Regions from separate parts of the Pseudomonas sp. zbq_18 genome, predicted to be linked through region 2. Evidence: predicted binding sites of a transcription regulator. Region 2 holds the regulator's gene; each other region holds the start of a gene.
What was found. The regulator sigma-54, encoded in region 2, starts transcription at its own class of promoters, with help from an activator protein. The targets are predictions, from matches to a motif close to ANTGGCATNNANNTTGCTNT.

Region 1 (4,720 bases), on a different contig from region 2:
GCAGGAGCAGGCCAACTACGCCGAGAACGCGGTGCAGTTCCAGGCCAGCTTCACCCTGCTTAACAGCAAGTTCAAAGGGCTGGTCAACGCCCTGCGCGGCGATTAAGGGAGATCAAGTCATGTCACTCGCCAGTGTCTTCAATATCGCCGGTACCGGCATGAGCGCCCAGAGCACTCGTCTGAACACCATCTCCAGCAACATTGCCAATGCCGAGACCGTTTCTTCGAGCATCGATCAAACCTATCGTGCCCGCCACCCGGTATTTGCCACCGTGTTCGAGTCGAGCATGAACGGTGATCGTGGCTCGCTGTTTGCTGACCAGGATCAGGCTGGTCGTGGCGTACAGGTTCTGGGTGTGGTCGAGGATCAGAGCAGCCTGATGCCGCGCTATGAGCCGAATCACCCGGCGGCCGACGAGCAGGGCTATGTGTACTACCCGAACGTCAACGTGGTCGAGGAGATGGCGGACATGATCTCCGCCAGTCGCGCGTTCCAGACCAATGTCGAAATGATGAATACCGCCAAGCAGATGATGCAGCGTGTGCTGACCCTGGGCCAGTAAGCGGCGAACGAGGAGCGAGACAATGAGTGTCAGTGGCGTCAGTTCCGTACTGGACCAGTACCAGATCCAGCAGGACACCACCCAGAACAAGGATCTCGGCAAGAACGAGTTCCTTGAATTGCTGGTGGCCCAGTTGAATAACCAGAACCCGCTGGAGCCTCAGGAGAACGGCGAGTTCATCGCTCAGCTGGCTCAGTTCAGTCAGGTTGAGGGTATCGAGAAGCTCAACTCCAGCATGGAGTCGCTGCTCTCTGGTTACCAGTCATCTCAGGCGCTGCAAGCCTCCTCCCTGGTCGGGCGCAAGGTGATAGTGCCAACCGAGAAGGCGGTAGTGGATACCAGCGAAACCTTCAAAGGCAGCCTGGTATTGCCGGTCACCAGTAGCAACGTCTACGTCAACATCTACGACAACACCGGCTCGGTAGTGAACCGCGTCAATCTCGGCCAGCAGGCTGCTGGCAATGTCAGCTTCATGTGGGATGGCAAGGACTCCAGCGGCAATCTGTTGCCGCCCGGTACCTACAAGTTCGAAGCGCAGGCAGCCTATCCCGATGGCAGCAAGGGGCTCTACACCTTGCTGCCGGCTAACGTCGACAGTGTCACGCTCGGCCAGAACGGTGGCGAGATGATGCTCAATCTCGCGGGGTTGGGTGGCGTTGCGCTATCCCAAGTCCAGATCATCGGTCAGTAATCCCCAGACTGCAGCGCCGGCAGTAACGGCAAAGGAGTATTCCATGGCTTTCAATATCGGTCTCAGCGGTCTGCGGGCAGCCACTAACGACCTCAACGTCACCGGCAACAATATTGCCAACGCCGGCACTGCGGGCTTCAAACAGTCGCGTGCGGAGTTTGCCGATGTCTACGCTGCCTCGGTGCTGGGAACTGGCGCTAATGCGCAGGGCAGCGGTGTTTTGCTGGCGGATGTGTCTCAGCTGTTCAATCAGGGCAACATCAATTACACCCAGAATGCTCTGGATCTGGCCATTAATGGCAATGGTTTCTTCGTGACCAGCAACAACGGAGAAATCAGTTATACCCGTGCTGGTTATTTTGGCACTGATCGTGACGGCTACATGGTCAACAACTTTGGTTATCGCCTGCAGGGTTATGCGGTAGACAATGCAGGCAACCTGCAGAACGGTATCGTCGATGATATTCAGATTCGTACGGCAGCCCAGTCGCCGCGCGCCACGGAGAACCTGACGCAGACGTTCAACCTGAATTCGAACAACACGGTGCCGACGACCACGCCGTTCGATCCATCTGACCCGACCACCTACAACTCGTCGACCTCGACAAACATCTATGACACACAGGGCAATGCTCATGTTTTGACTCAGTACTTCGTCAAGACTGCGGCGAATACCTGGACCATGAATGTGTTGATCGACGGTCGAAACCCCAATGACCCTACGTTGACCACCCCCTATGCCGTGGATGTGAGTTTTACCGCGGCGGGGCAGCTGGATACTGCGGCCTTGGCTTCTACTGACTTCACCGTCAATGCGGATGGCACCTTGAGTTTGACCAACTGGGTGCCTGCCGCTCCGGACGGCTCGGTGCCGCCAGTGTGGAGTGCAAACGGTGCTAATGCCGCTGCCGCCGGAATAACCCTTGATCTGCGTGACGCCACTCAGTTTGCCAGTTCATTTGCTGTAACTGCGGTTAGCCAGGATGGCTACACCACTGGCGAGCTATCCGGCCTGGAAATCGACGATACCGGCGTCATCTTCGCCCGCTATACCAATGGCCAATCATTGGTGCAGGGCCAGGTGGTGCTCGCCAGTTTCGCCAACGTGCAGGGTTTGACGCCCATTGGCAAAACCGCCTGGGTACAGTCCTTCCAGTCTGGCGAGCCGGTAGTGGGGACGCCGCGCTCTGGCACGCTCGGCGCTCTGCAGGCGGGGGCTCTGGAGGACTCCAACGTGGAGCTTTCGGATCAGCTGGTGAACCTGATCGTTGCCCAGCGCAACTACCAGGCCAACGCCAAGACCATCGAGACCGAAAGCGCCATCACGCAGACCATCATCAATCTGCGGTAATTGCGGAGGAGGGGCCTTGCCACCGGCGGCAAGGCCTCGCCGTTCATTACCTGAAAAAGCTCCTTGCGGGGCTTTTTTTGTTTATAAAGTCTTTATAAAACAAATACTTAGGCTGATTTATTGGTTCTGGCATGGGGCTTGCTGAATAACTGGCAACAGAAGCTAGAGCGGCAGATTGCCGACCCCGCGGAGCAGACCATGGACAAGATGCTGTACATCTCCATGACCGGAGCCAGCCAGAACACCCTGGCTCAGCGTGCCCACGCCAACAACCTGGCGAACATCTCGACTACCGGTTTCCATCGGGATTACGAACAGGCGCGTTCCATGCCGGTATTCGGCGACAGTTACCCGGCGCGTGTGTATGCCATGACCGAGCGCCCGGCCACCGACTTCACGCCAGGTTCGCTGCAGGAAACCGGACGCGAGCTGGATGTGGCCATCGAGGGGCAAGGCTGGATTGCCGTGCAGGCCGCCGATGGCAGCGAAGCCTATGTGCGTACCGCCAGCCTGCAGATTGATGCCCTGGGGCAGCTGCGTACCGGCAATGGTTTGCCGGTGCTGGGTAACGGCGGGCCGATTGCCATTCCGCCAGAGCAGAAGGTCGAGATCGGTCAGGACGGCACCATCAGCATCCGCGCGCTTGGCGAGGCGCCGAGCGTGATGGCCGAGGTGGATCGCATCAAGCTGGTCAATCCGGATCTGACAACGATGGAGAAGGGCACTGATGGCCTGATCCGTGTGAAGGCTGGCGAAGCGCCGGCGTTGGTGGATGCCAATGTGCGCCTGACCTCGGGCTTCCTCGAATCAAGCAACGTCAACGCCGTCGAGGAGATGACCGCGATCCTCTCCCTGTCTCGCCAGTTCGAACTGCACGTGAAGATGATGCGCACTGCAGAAGAGGGTGCGACAGCCATGGCACGGGTCATGCAGATCAGCTAACCAGCAACGCGAAGCGCCATGAAACTGGCGCTCGAGGAGAAAGAATATGCTTCCGGCTCTGTGGGTCGCCAAGACTGGCCTGTCCGCTCAGGACATGAACCTGACCACGATTTCCAACAACCTGGCCAACGTTTCGACCACGGGCTTCAAGCGTGATCGTGCCGAGTTCGAGGACTTGCTGTATCAAATCCGCCGTCAGCCGGGCGGCCAGTCGACTCAGGACAGCGAGCTGCCAACGGGCTTGCAGCTGGGTACTGGTGTGCGTATCACCGGCACCCAGAAAATCTTTACTGCCGGTAGCCTGCAGACCACCGAGCAGCCGCTGGACATGGCCATCAACGGTCGTGGTTTCTTTCAGGTGCTGCTGCCGGACGGAACCGTCGGCTACAGCCGTGATGGCAGTTTCCATCTGGACTCCGATGGCCAGATCGTCACTTCCCAGGGCTTTGCCCTGGAGCCCGCCATTGTCCTGCCGGCGGAGGTGCAGACCTTCACCGTGGGTGAGGACGGTACCGTTTCGGTAACCACCGCCGGCAACCCGGCCTCGCAGGTGATCGGCAACATCCAGACGGCCGACTTCGTCAATCCGGCCGGCCTGCAGGCCATCGGCAACAACCTGTTCCTCGAGACCGCTTCCAGCGGCGCGCCGCAGGTTGGCACGCCCGGCCTGACCGGACTTGGCACCGTACTGCAGAACACCCTGGAAAACTCCAACGTCAGCGTGGTGGAAGAGCTGGTCAACATGATCACCACCCAGCGTGCCTACGAGATGAATTCCAAGGTGATCTCCACTTCGGACCAGATGCTCTCGTTCATCACGCAGAATCTTTAATGTCGCGGGCGCCCAGGCGCCGGCCAATAGCAACAAGAACGCCGTGAGGTAGTGGTTATGAACCGGCTGATGATTCTTCTTCCCCTGTTGGGGAGCGTGGTCCTGAGCGGCTGCGTGACGCCCCCGCCGAAGCCGGACGATCCCTATTACGCCCCCGTTCTACCGCGCACCCCGCTGCCGGCTGCGCAGAATAACGGCGCGATCTACCAGGCCGGCTTCGAGACCAATCTGTACGACGACCGCAAGGCTTACCGGGTGGGGGATATCATCACTATCACCCTCAGCGAGCGCACCCAGGCCAGCAAGAAAGCCGGCTCGAGCATGTCCAAGGACAGCTCGGC
Region 2 (4,720 bases):
TCGCGGGCGGGCATTGCGTTCCTTAGCTCAGGTCGCGGTGGCGTATCTGGACGTTGTTCAGGATGGGTTTCAGGGTCTCGCCGAGGCGATTGGCCAGATAGACCGAGCGGTGGTGGCCGCCCGTGCAGCCGATGGCGATGGTCACATAGGCGCGATTGCTGGCGGCGAAGCGGGGCAGCCACTTGTTGAGATAGCCGAGGATGTCCTGATACATCTCCTCAACGTCTGGCTGGGCGGCCAGGTAGTCGGCCACGGGCTGATCCAGGCCGGACATGTCGCGCAGATCCGGTTTCCAGTAAGGGTTGGGCAGGCAGCGCACATCGAATACCAGATCCGCATCCACCGGCATGCCGCGCTTGAAGCCGAACGACTCGACCAGGAAGGCGGTGCCGGGGCTCGGGCGGTTGAGCAGGCGCAACTTGATGCTGTCGCGCAGCTGATAAAGGTTGAGGTGGGTGGTGTCGATCTTCAGGTCGGCCAGATCGGTAATGGGCGTCAGTAGCTGGGCCTCATCGCGAATGGCTTCGGCCAGGGAGCGGTTCTCGTTGGTCAGCGGGTGGCGTCGACGCGTTTCCGAGAAGCGCTTTAGCAGCGTCTCTTCGTCTGCGTCCAGGTACAGCACATCGCACTGGATGTGTCGATTACGCACTTCATCGAGAAGTTCGGGGAAGCGCTTGAGCTGGCTGGGCAGGTTGCGGGCGTCGACCGATACCGCGACCTGCGGGTGCAGCAGTTCGGTCTGCAGCAGGGCACGCTCTGCCAGATCCGGCAGCAGCCCGGCAGGCAGGTTGTCGATGCAATAGAAACCATTGTCCTCAAGGACATCGAGAGCCGTGCTCTTGCCCGAGCCGGAGCGTCCGCTGACGATGATCAGGCGCATGGCGCTGGCTCCCGTTTTTAGTGGCCGTTCTGTACGTCGACCACGACCTGGTACAGGCTTTCGTTGCTCGGCGCCTGGCGCAACCGTTCCCGTACCTCGCTGCGGTCAAGCATGCTGGCGATCTGGCGTAGTAGCTCCAGGTGCTCGTCGGTCGCTGCTTCCGGTACCAGCAGAACGAACAGCAGGTCGACCGGAGCGCCGTCGATGGCGTCGAAGTCCACCGCCGCATCCAGGTGCAGCACGGCACTGATCGGCGCGTTGCAGCCGGGCAGGCGGCAGTGAGGAATCGCAATGCCGTTGCCGAAACCGGTAGAGCCGAGCTTCTCGCGGGCAATAAGGTTTTCGAAGATGTCCTGGCTATCCAGATCGGGTAGATCACGAGCGACCAGGTTGGCAATCTGTTCGAGTACACGCTTTTTGCTGCCTCCCGGCACGTTCACCAGGGAACGTGCGGGAGTCAGTATGGTTTCGAGTCGGATCATGTGAGGGGTAAGTATCAGCGAGCTGCCGCGCCTTGCATGCGGTCCAGCTGCTTTTCCTTGTGCTTGATCAGTTGGCGGTCGAGTTTGTCAGCGAGCAGGTCGATGGCGGCGTACATGTCTTCATGTTCGGCGTTGGCCACGACTTCACCGCCGGCAATATGTAGGGTCGCTTCGATTTTCTGTTTCAGCTTTTCCACTTCCATGGTCACCTGAACGTTGGTGATCCTGTCGAAGTGACGCTCCAGTCGGCTGAGTTTTTCCCCGACGTAGTCGCGCAGGGCGTCGGTCACATCCAGTTGATGTCCACTGATGTTGACTTGCATAACGCATCTCCTTGTTGCCTTGTGTAAGAGACAGGCTATCGGGCCTGCCGCCGTAACACGTTGGCCGGAGGTTTGATGCACTACTGGCCGAGCTTCCCCTGATGCAGGGCTGGCGCGATACGCTAGTGCAGAAATCCCCCGTTCAGGGCCGTTTACATCAATCGCTTGCGCTCACTGGATGGCGCTATGCCGAGAGATTCGCGGTATTTGGCGACTGTGCGACGGGCTACCTGAATGCCCTGTGCCTCCAGTAAACCAGCGATCTTGCTGTCGCTCAACGGCTTTTTCGCGTTTTCCGCAGCCACCAGTTTCTTGATGATGGCGCGGATCGCGGTGGACGAGCATTCGCCACCCTCGGCGGTGCTGACATGGCTGGAGAAGAAATACTTCAACTCGTAGATGCCGCGTGGGGTGTGCATGAATTTTTGCGTGGTCACCCGGGAAATGGTCGACTCGTGCATGCCTACCGCCTCGGCGATGTCATGCAGCACAAGAGGTTTCATCGCCTCGTCGCCATAGTCGAGGAAGCCGCGCTGGTGTTCGACGATTTGCGTCGCCACTTTCATCAGGGTTTCGTTGCGGCTCTGCAGGCTCTTGATGAACCAGCGCGCCTCCTGCAACTGGTTGCGCATGAAAGTGTTGTCGGCGCTGGAGTCGGCGCGTTTGACGAAGCCAGCATACTGGGCGTTGACCCGCAGGCGCGGTACCGCTTCCTGATTCAGCTCCACCAGCCAGCGATCGTTGTGCTTGCGTACGATGACGTCGGGCACCACGTATTCCGGTTCGTTGGCTTCGATCTGCGAGCCTGGGCGCGGGTTGAGGCTCTGGATCAGCTCGATGATCTGGCGCAGCTCGTCTTCCTTGAGCTTCATGCGTCGCATCAGCTGGCTGTAGTCGCGGCTGCCGAGTATGTCCAGATGATCGTTGGCCAGGCGCTGTGCCTCGGTCAGCCAAGGGGTGTTGGCAGGCAGCTGGCGCAGTTGCAGCAGCAGACACTCGCGCAGGTCGCGGGCGCCGATGCCGGCTGGCTCGAAGTGCTGGATGCGGTGCAGTACCGCCTCGACCTCGTCGGCTTCGATTTCCAGTTCCGGATCGAAGGAGTCGACGATCTCCTCGATACTTTCTTCCAGGTAGCCCTGATCGTTGATGCAGTCGATGATGGTGACGCCGATCAGTTTGTCGGTATCGGACATCGGTACAAGATTGAGCTGCCACAGCAGGTGACTTTGCAGGCTCTCGCCGGCGGAGGTGCGGGTGGTGAAGTCCCACTCGTCATCATCGCTGCTTGGCAGGCTGCTGGCGCTGGTCTGGTAGACGTCTTCCCAGGCGGTGTCGACTGGCAGCTCGCTGGGAATGCGGTCGTGCCATTCGCCGTCTTCTGCGTTGTCGCTGTTGTTTACCGCGACGGTGCTGTCCTGGAAGCTGGAGCTGTCCTGCTGGACCGAGTTGCCCTGCTCGGCGTTGTCGGCCATGGGGTCGGAGTTGTCGAAGTCTTCTCCTTCCTCCTGGCGCTCAAGCATGGGATTGGATTCCAGCGCTTCCTGGATTTCCTGTTGCAGGTCCAGAGTGGAGAGCTGGAGAAGTCGAATGGCCTGTTGCAGCTGCGGGGTCATCGTCAGCTGCTGGCCCATCTTGAGGACTAGCGACGGTTTCATGGTGCGGGGCTGGTTACCTTGTTCACTTGCCGGCGCGCTGCGCCATCCACTGCAGGGCGGAAGGCCGCCCTTGGAAGCAATTTGTATGCCTGACCTTGAATCATTCCTTCCGTTTGCGCAAGCCCCTGCATGTTGGGCGCTTTACAGCCGGAACTCGTGACCCAGGTAGACTTCCTTGACCAGTTGGTTGGCCAGGATGGTCTGGGCATCGCCCTCGGCGATCAGCTGCCCGTCGTTAACGATATAGGCCGTCTCGCAGATATCCAGGGTTTCGCGCACGTTGTGATCGGTGATCAGTACGCCGATACCCTTGGCCTTGAGGTGGTGGATGATCTGCTTGATATCGCCGACCGAAATCGGATCGACGCCGGCGAACGGTTCGTCGAGCAGGATGAACTTGGGCTCGGTGGCCAGCGCGCGGGCAATCTCCACGCGGCGCCGCTCGCCGCCGGACAGGCTCATGCCCAGGCTGTCGCGGATGTGGCTAATGTGGAACTCCTGCAGCAGGGCTTCCAGCGCTTTCTCGCGGCCGGCCCGGTCGAGATCCTTGCGGGTTTCAAGGATGGCCATGATGTTGTCGGTCACCGACAGCTTGCGGAAGATCGAGGCTTCCTGCGGCAGGTAGCCAATCCCGGCGCGGGCTCTGCCGTGCATGGGTTGGTGGCTGATGTCCTGATTGTCGATCAGGACACGCCCCTGATCGGCCTGTACCAGGCCGACGATCATGTAGAAGCAGGTGGTCTTGCCGGCGCCATTGGGCCCGAGCAGGCCGACGATCTGACCACTTTCTATGGACAGGCTGACATCACGAACCACCTGGCGGCTCTTGTAGCTCTTGGCCAGGTGCTGAGCTTTGAGGATGGCCATTACTGGGCTTGCTCCGGCTGGCCTGCTTTCTTGCGCGGCTGCAGAATCATGTCGATCCGCGGGCGTGGGGTCGATACGTTGCTGCCGGTGGCGCGGCCTGCGTTGACGATCTGGCGCTGGGTGTCGTAGACGATCTTCTCGCCTTCGAAGACATTGCCCTGTTGGATTACCTTGGCCTGGTCGATCAGTACGATGCGCTCGTTGCTCGCGTAATACTGGATGGTCATGCCATAAGCCTTGACGATGTCCTTGTCGGCCGCCGGCTTTTGCTCGTAGTAGGCCGGTTTGCCGACCGAGGTGAAGACGTCGATGTCGCCATTGGCATCCTGGGTGATGGTCACGGTGTCGCCAGTGATCTTCAGGGTTCCTTGGGTAATCACCACGCCGCCGCGGTAGACCGCTACGCCTTGCTTATCATCCAGTTCTGCGCTGTCTGCTTGTACCCGGATCGGCTGGTCGCGATCACTGGGCAGGGCCCAGGCGCTGGCGCTTCCGAGCGCGCTGCCCAGGCAG
Region 3 (4,720 bases), on a different contig from region 2:
TGCCACGTGCCAAGACACAAACGCCCGGCATTTATCGGCAGGCTCAGCTGACAGCCCAGCAGGCTGGACTTGAAGTGCGCAGGCAAGTCGTCCGGGCCTTCGTAGTCGTGCTCGTAGCCGCTTTCACCCTGGGGCACCAGGCGGTTGAAGAAGCGCTCGAAATCACGCCTCACCGCGCCATCGGCATTCTCGTTGATGGTCAGCGAGGCCGAGGTGTGCTGCAGCCAGAGGTGCAGCAGGCCGACCTCATAGCCGGCAAGCTCGGGTAGCGCCGCGACGACTTCGTCGCTGATCAGGTGGAAACCGCGAGGCCGCGGGCGCAGCTCGATCAGCCGTTGTAGCCACATGGCGAGCACCTCAACATGCGTTGGGGGCGCATTCTAGCGTGGCCGCAGAAAAAACAAAGGGCGCCCGAAGGCGCCCTTGTGAAAAAACCTTGGATCACTTCTTGTTGGTGAATTCCGGGTAGGCTTCCATGCCGCATTCGGCGATATCCACGCCTTCGTATTCTTCTTCCTCACTCACACGCAGGCCGATCACCAGCTTGATCACGAACCAAACGATCAGGCTGGAGACGAAGACGAACGCGAAGATCGAGCCGATGCCCAGCAGCTGCGCACCGAGCGACGAATCGCCGTTGGTCAGGCACACCGCCAGCAGACCCCAGATGCCGACCACACCGTGAACGGAGATGGCACCGACCGGGTCGTCAAGCTTCAGCTTGTCCAGAGCCAGGATGGAGAACACCACCAGTACGCCGCCCACACCGCCGATCAGGGTGGCCTGCAGGGCAGTCGGGGTCAGCGGCTCGGCGGTGATGGCCACCAGGCCGGCCAGAGCACCGTTGAGCGCCATGGTCAGGTCAGCCTTGCCGAACAGGATGCGCGCCACGATCAGCGCGGCGATCAAGCCACCGGCGGCCGACATGTTGGTGTTGACGAACACGTTGGCCACGGCGTTGGCGTCGTCGATGGTGCTCATCTTCAGCTGCGAGCCGCCGTTGAAGCCGAACCAGCCCATCCACAGGATGAAGGTACCCAGCGTGGCCATCGGCAGGTTGGCGCCAGGAATCGCGTTGATCTGGCCGTTGGAACCGTACTTGCCCTTACGCGCACCGAGCAGCAGCACGCCCGCCAGAGCAGCAGCGGCACCGGCCATGTGCACCACGCCGGAGCCGGCGAAGTCGAGGAAGCCCGCTTCATTGAGGAAGCCCGAGCCCCACTTCCAGAAACCCTGGATCGGGTAGATGAAGCCGGTCATCACCACCGCGAAGGTGAGGAAGGCCCACAGCTTCATACGCTCGGCCACGGCACCGGAGACGATCGACATGCAGGTCGCGGCGAACACCACCTGGAAGAAGAAGTCGGAGCGGCTCGAGTAGTAGGGTGCATCGTCACCGCCACCGAGAATGGCATCGGCCGTGTTTTCGTCGCCCAACAGGAAGCCCAGGCTCGGCAGGATGCCGCCCTCAGGGCTGGAGTACATGATGTGATAGCCAATCAGCATGTACATGATGCTGGCGATCGCATACAGGGCGATGTTCTTGGTGAGGATCTCGGTGGTGTTCTTCGCGCGAACCAGACCGGATTCGAGCATGGCGAAACCTGCCGCCATCCACATCACCAGTGCGCCGCACATCAGGAAGTAGAAAGTATCGAAGCCGTACTGCAAGGCAGTCAGTGCTGTGTTGTCCATGATTCACCTCTTGGCTGGGGTGCTTGAGGCAGCGCCCGGTTCCTCCCGGGCGTTGCTTCGGCGGCTTTACAGGTTGTAACCACGCTCGTTGTGCAGGCTCAGGTCGAGGCCGACGGTTTCTTCCTCGTCGGTCACGCGCAGGCCCATCACCAGATCGATGACTTTGAGGATCACGAAGGTGACGATGGCGGTGTAGATCACCGTGACCACCACGCCTTCGATCTGCACCAGCACCTGGGCACCGATGTCTTCGACGCTGCCGAAGCCACCCAGGGCGGGCGCGGCAAACACGCCGGTCAGGATGGCGCCGACGATGCCGCCGATGCCATGCACGCCGAAGGCGTCCAGGGAGTCGTCGTAGCCCAGCTTGCGCTTGAGGCTGGTGGCGCAGAAGAAGCAGATCACGCCAGCGGCCAGACCGATGGCCAGGGCGCCCATCGGGCCGGCAGTACCGGCGGCCGGAGTGATGGCGACCAGGCCGGCGACCACACCGGAAGCGATACCCAGAGCGCTCGGCTTACCGTGGGTGATCCACTCGGCGAACATCCAGCCCAGAGCGGCAGCGGCAGTAGCGATCTGAGTGACCAGCATGGCCATACCGGCAGTGCCGTTGGCTGCGATGGCAGAGCCGGCGTTGAAACCGAACCAGCCGATCCACAGCATGGCGGCACCGACCAGGGTGTAGCCCAGGTTATGCGGCGCCATGGCGGCAGTCGGGTAGCCCTTGCGCTTGCCCAGCACCAGGCAGGCCACCAGGCCAGCGATACCGGCGTTGATATGCACCACGGTGCCACCGGCGAAGTCGAGCACGCCGGCATCCCACAGGAAGGCGCCGTCACCGGACCAGACCATGTGGCAGATCGGTGCATACACCAGGGTGAACCACACGCCCATGAACACCAGCATCGCGGAAAACTTCATGCGCTCAGCAAAGGCACCGACGATCAGCGCCGGAGTGATGATGGCGAAGGTCATCTGGAAGACGATGAACACGCTTTCCGGGAAAGCACCGACCAGACTGTCGACGGTCAGACCACTGAGGAAAGCTTTGTTCAGGCCACCGATGAAGGAGTTGAGGTTGGTCACCCCCTGCTCCATGCCGGTGGTGTCGAAGGCCAGGCTGTAGCCGTACACCACCCACAGAATGCTGATCAGACCAGTGATGGCAAAGCACTGCATCATCACCGACAGCACGTTCTTAGAGCGCACCATGCCGGCGTAGAACAGCGCCAGACCGGGGATGGTCATGAACAGTACCAGCGCGGTTGCGGTGAGCATCCACGCGGTGTCGCCGCTGTTGAGCACCGCCTCGTCGGCCATGGCCAGACCGGGGGTCAACAGAGACAAAAGGGCTCCTAGCCCTGCGAATTTTCGCAGAGTCATTGTTCTTCTCCTGGGGCTTTAGGGGGTTCGGGGCTTAGATCGCGTCGGTGCCGGTTTCGCCGGTACGGATACGGATCGCCTGCTCCAGGGGAACCACGAAGATCTTGCCGTCACCGATCTTGCCGGTGTTGGCAGCCTTGGTAATGGCCTCGATCACGCGATCCAGCTGATCGTCGGCGATGGCCACGTCGATCTTCACTTTCGGCAGGAAGTCGACCACGTACTCGGCGCCGCGATACAGCTCGGTGTGACCCTTCTGACGACCGAAACCTTTGACCTCGGTGACAGTGATGCCCTGCACGCCGATCTCGGACAGCGACTCGCGCACGTCATCGAGTTTGAACGGCTTGATGATGGCAGTGACTAGTTTCATGAAACTCTCTCCCGTTTAAGTGGACTTGCCCCAGGAAAAACGAACCCGGGCCAAGTCTAAGCGCAGTGTCTGGCTTTGTAACGCGCCGACCGCCAGGGGCCGGAACCAACCTACCGCAACCGGTGAGGCATTCCCCCGCCTCATCCTGCGCACCGGAACTGCATCGGTGCACGCGTCACAAGGTCATAAGCAGAAAGCTTGCCAGCTATGCCAAAAGGCCACTTTTTCATGTAGTTAGCCGAACTGCGCCACTACGCCTGCAGATCACCCAGGACAGACCGCACCAGATTGGCGCATCAAGCCCTGCGCACATGTTCAAAAATTGTGCACCGACCGCCACCGCATGGCCTGGCAAGGCCCGTGCTACACTGCCGGCCGTTCGATATCGGAAGAAAACACCAACATGCTGCCGCCCAAAGCCCTGCTCGACACCCTCGCCGGCCACGCCTCGCGCTTGTTTAGCGGCGATAGCCCGCTGCCCCGTAGCGAGCTGGAAGCCCAGTTCAAAGCCCTGCTGCAGAGCGCCTTTGGCAAGCTGGATCTGGTCAGCCGCGACGAGTTCGACAGCCAGATGGCCGTACTGGCCCGCACCCGCGCCCGCCTGGAGGCGCTGGAGGCCAAACTGGCGGCACTGGAAGCCCAACAGAACCCACCCGCCGAGTAATGCCATCGGCGGGCATGTGATCAAGGAGTGATCCATGTCCCTGGCCATCGTCCACAGCCGCGCGCAAGTGGGTGTCGAAGCCCCGGCCGTGACCGTTGAAGCCCACCTGGCCAACGGCCTGCCGAGCCTGGCCCTGGTCGGGCTGCCGGAAACCGCGGTCAAGGAAAGCAAGGATCGCGTGCGCAGCGCCATTCAGAACTCCGGCTTCGACTTCCCCGCCCGCAAGATCACCCTCAACCTGGCACCCGCCGACCTGCCCAAGGATGGTGGACGCTTCGACCTGGCCATTGCCCTCGGCGTACTGGCCGCCAGTGGTCAGATCCCCACCGAGGAACTGGGCCGACTGGAATGCCTGGGCGAACTCGCCCTGTCCGGGGAGATACGCCCAGTGCAGGGTGTTCTACCCGCAGCACTGGCCGCCCGCGCCGCGGGGCGCACCCTGGTGGTGCCCAAGGCCAACGCCGAAGAAGCCTGCCTGGCCTCCGGCCTGGAAGTACTCGCCATCGGCCACCTGTTGGAGCTGGCCGCGCACCTTAATGGCCACACACCGCTCGCGCCGCACCGGGCTGGTGGCCTACTGCGGCAAACGGCCAGCTACCCGGATC

Region 1: ACF8C6_RS06375 (flagellar basal body rod protein FlgF) is a predicted target of sigma-54. The motif match lies at 2,731-2,750, and genes of this name have one in related genera.
Region 3: glnK (P-II family nitrogen regulator) is a predicted target of sigma-54. The motif match lies at 3,638-3,657, and genes of this name have one in related genera.

What each region holds. Positions count from the first base shown of each region.
Region 1 is NZ_JBICIT010000008.1:199,594-204,313, forward strand. It holds gene flgB (flagellar basal body rod protein FlgB) at 1-106, shown strand, start outside; gene flgC (flagellar basal body rod protein FlgC) at 120-563, shown strand; gene flgD (flagellar hook assembly protein FlgD) at 586-1,254, shown strand; gene flgE (flagellar hook protein FlgE) at 1,298-2,605, shown strand; gene ACF8C6_RS06375 (flagellar basal body rod protein FlgF) at 2,804-3,547, shown strand; gene flgG (flagellar basal-body rod protein FlgG) at 3,594-4,379, shown strand; gene flgH (flagellar basal body L-ring protein FlgH) at 4,437-4,720, shown strand, end outside.
Region 2 is NZ_JBICIT010000013.1:406,406-411,125, forward strand. It holds gene ACF8C6_RS11480 (HPr family phosphocarrier protein) at 1-14, opposite strand, end outside; gene rapZ (RNase adapter RapZ) at 23-880, opposite strand; gene ptsN (PTS IIA-like nitrogen regulatory protein PtsN) at 898-1,362, opposite strand; gene hpf (ribosome hibernation-promoting factor, HPF/YfiA family) at 1,377-1,685, opposite strand; gene ACF8C6_RS11500 (RNA polymerase factor sigma-54) at 1,838-3,340, opposite strand; gene lptB (LPS export ABC transporter ATP-binding protein) at 3,482-4,207, opposite strand; gene lptA (lipopolysaccharide transport periplasmic protein LptA) at 4,207-4,720, opposite strand, start outside.
Region 3 is NZ_JBICIT010000006.1:49,173-53,892, reverse strand. It holds gene ACF8C6_RS04700 (secondary thiamine-phosphate synthase enzyme YjbQ) at 1-347, opposite strand, end outside; gene ACF8C6_RS04695 (ammonium transporter) at 442-1,695, opposite strand; gene ACF8C6_RS04690 (ammonium transporter) at 1,762-3,078, opposite strand; gene glnK (P-II family nitrogen regulator) at 3,113-3,451, opposite strand; gene ACF8C6_RS04680 (accessory factor UbiK family protein) at 3,855-4,115, shown strand; gene ACF8C6_RS04675 (YifB family Mg chelatase-like AAA ATPase) at 4,150-4,720, shown strand, end outside.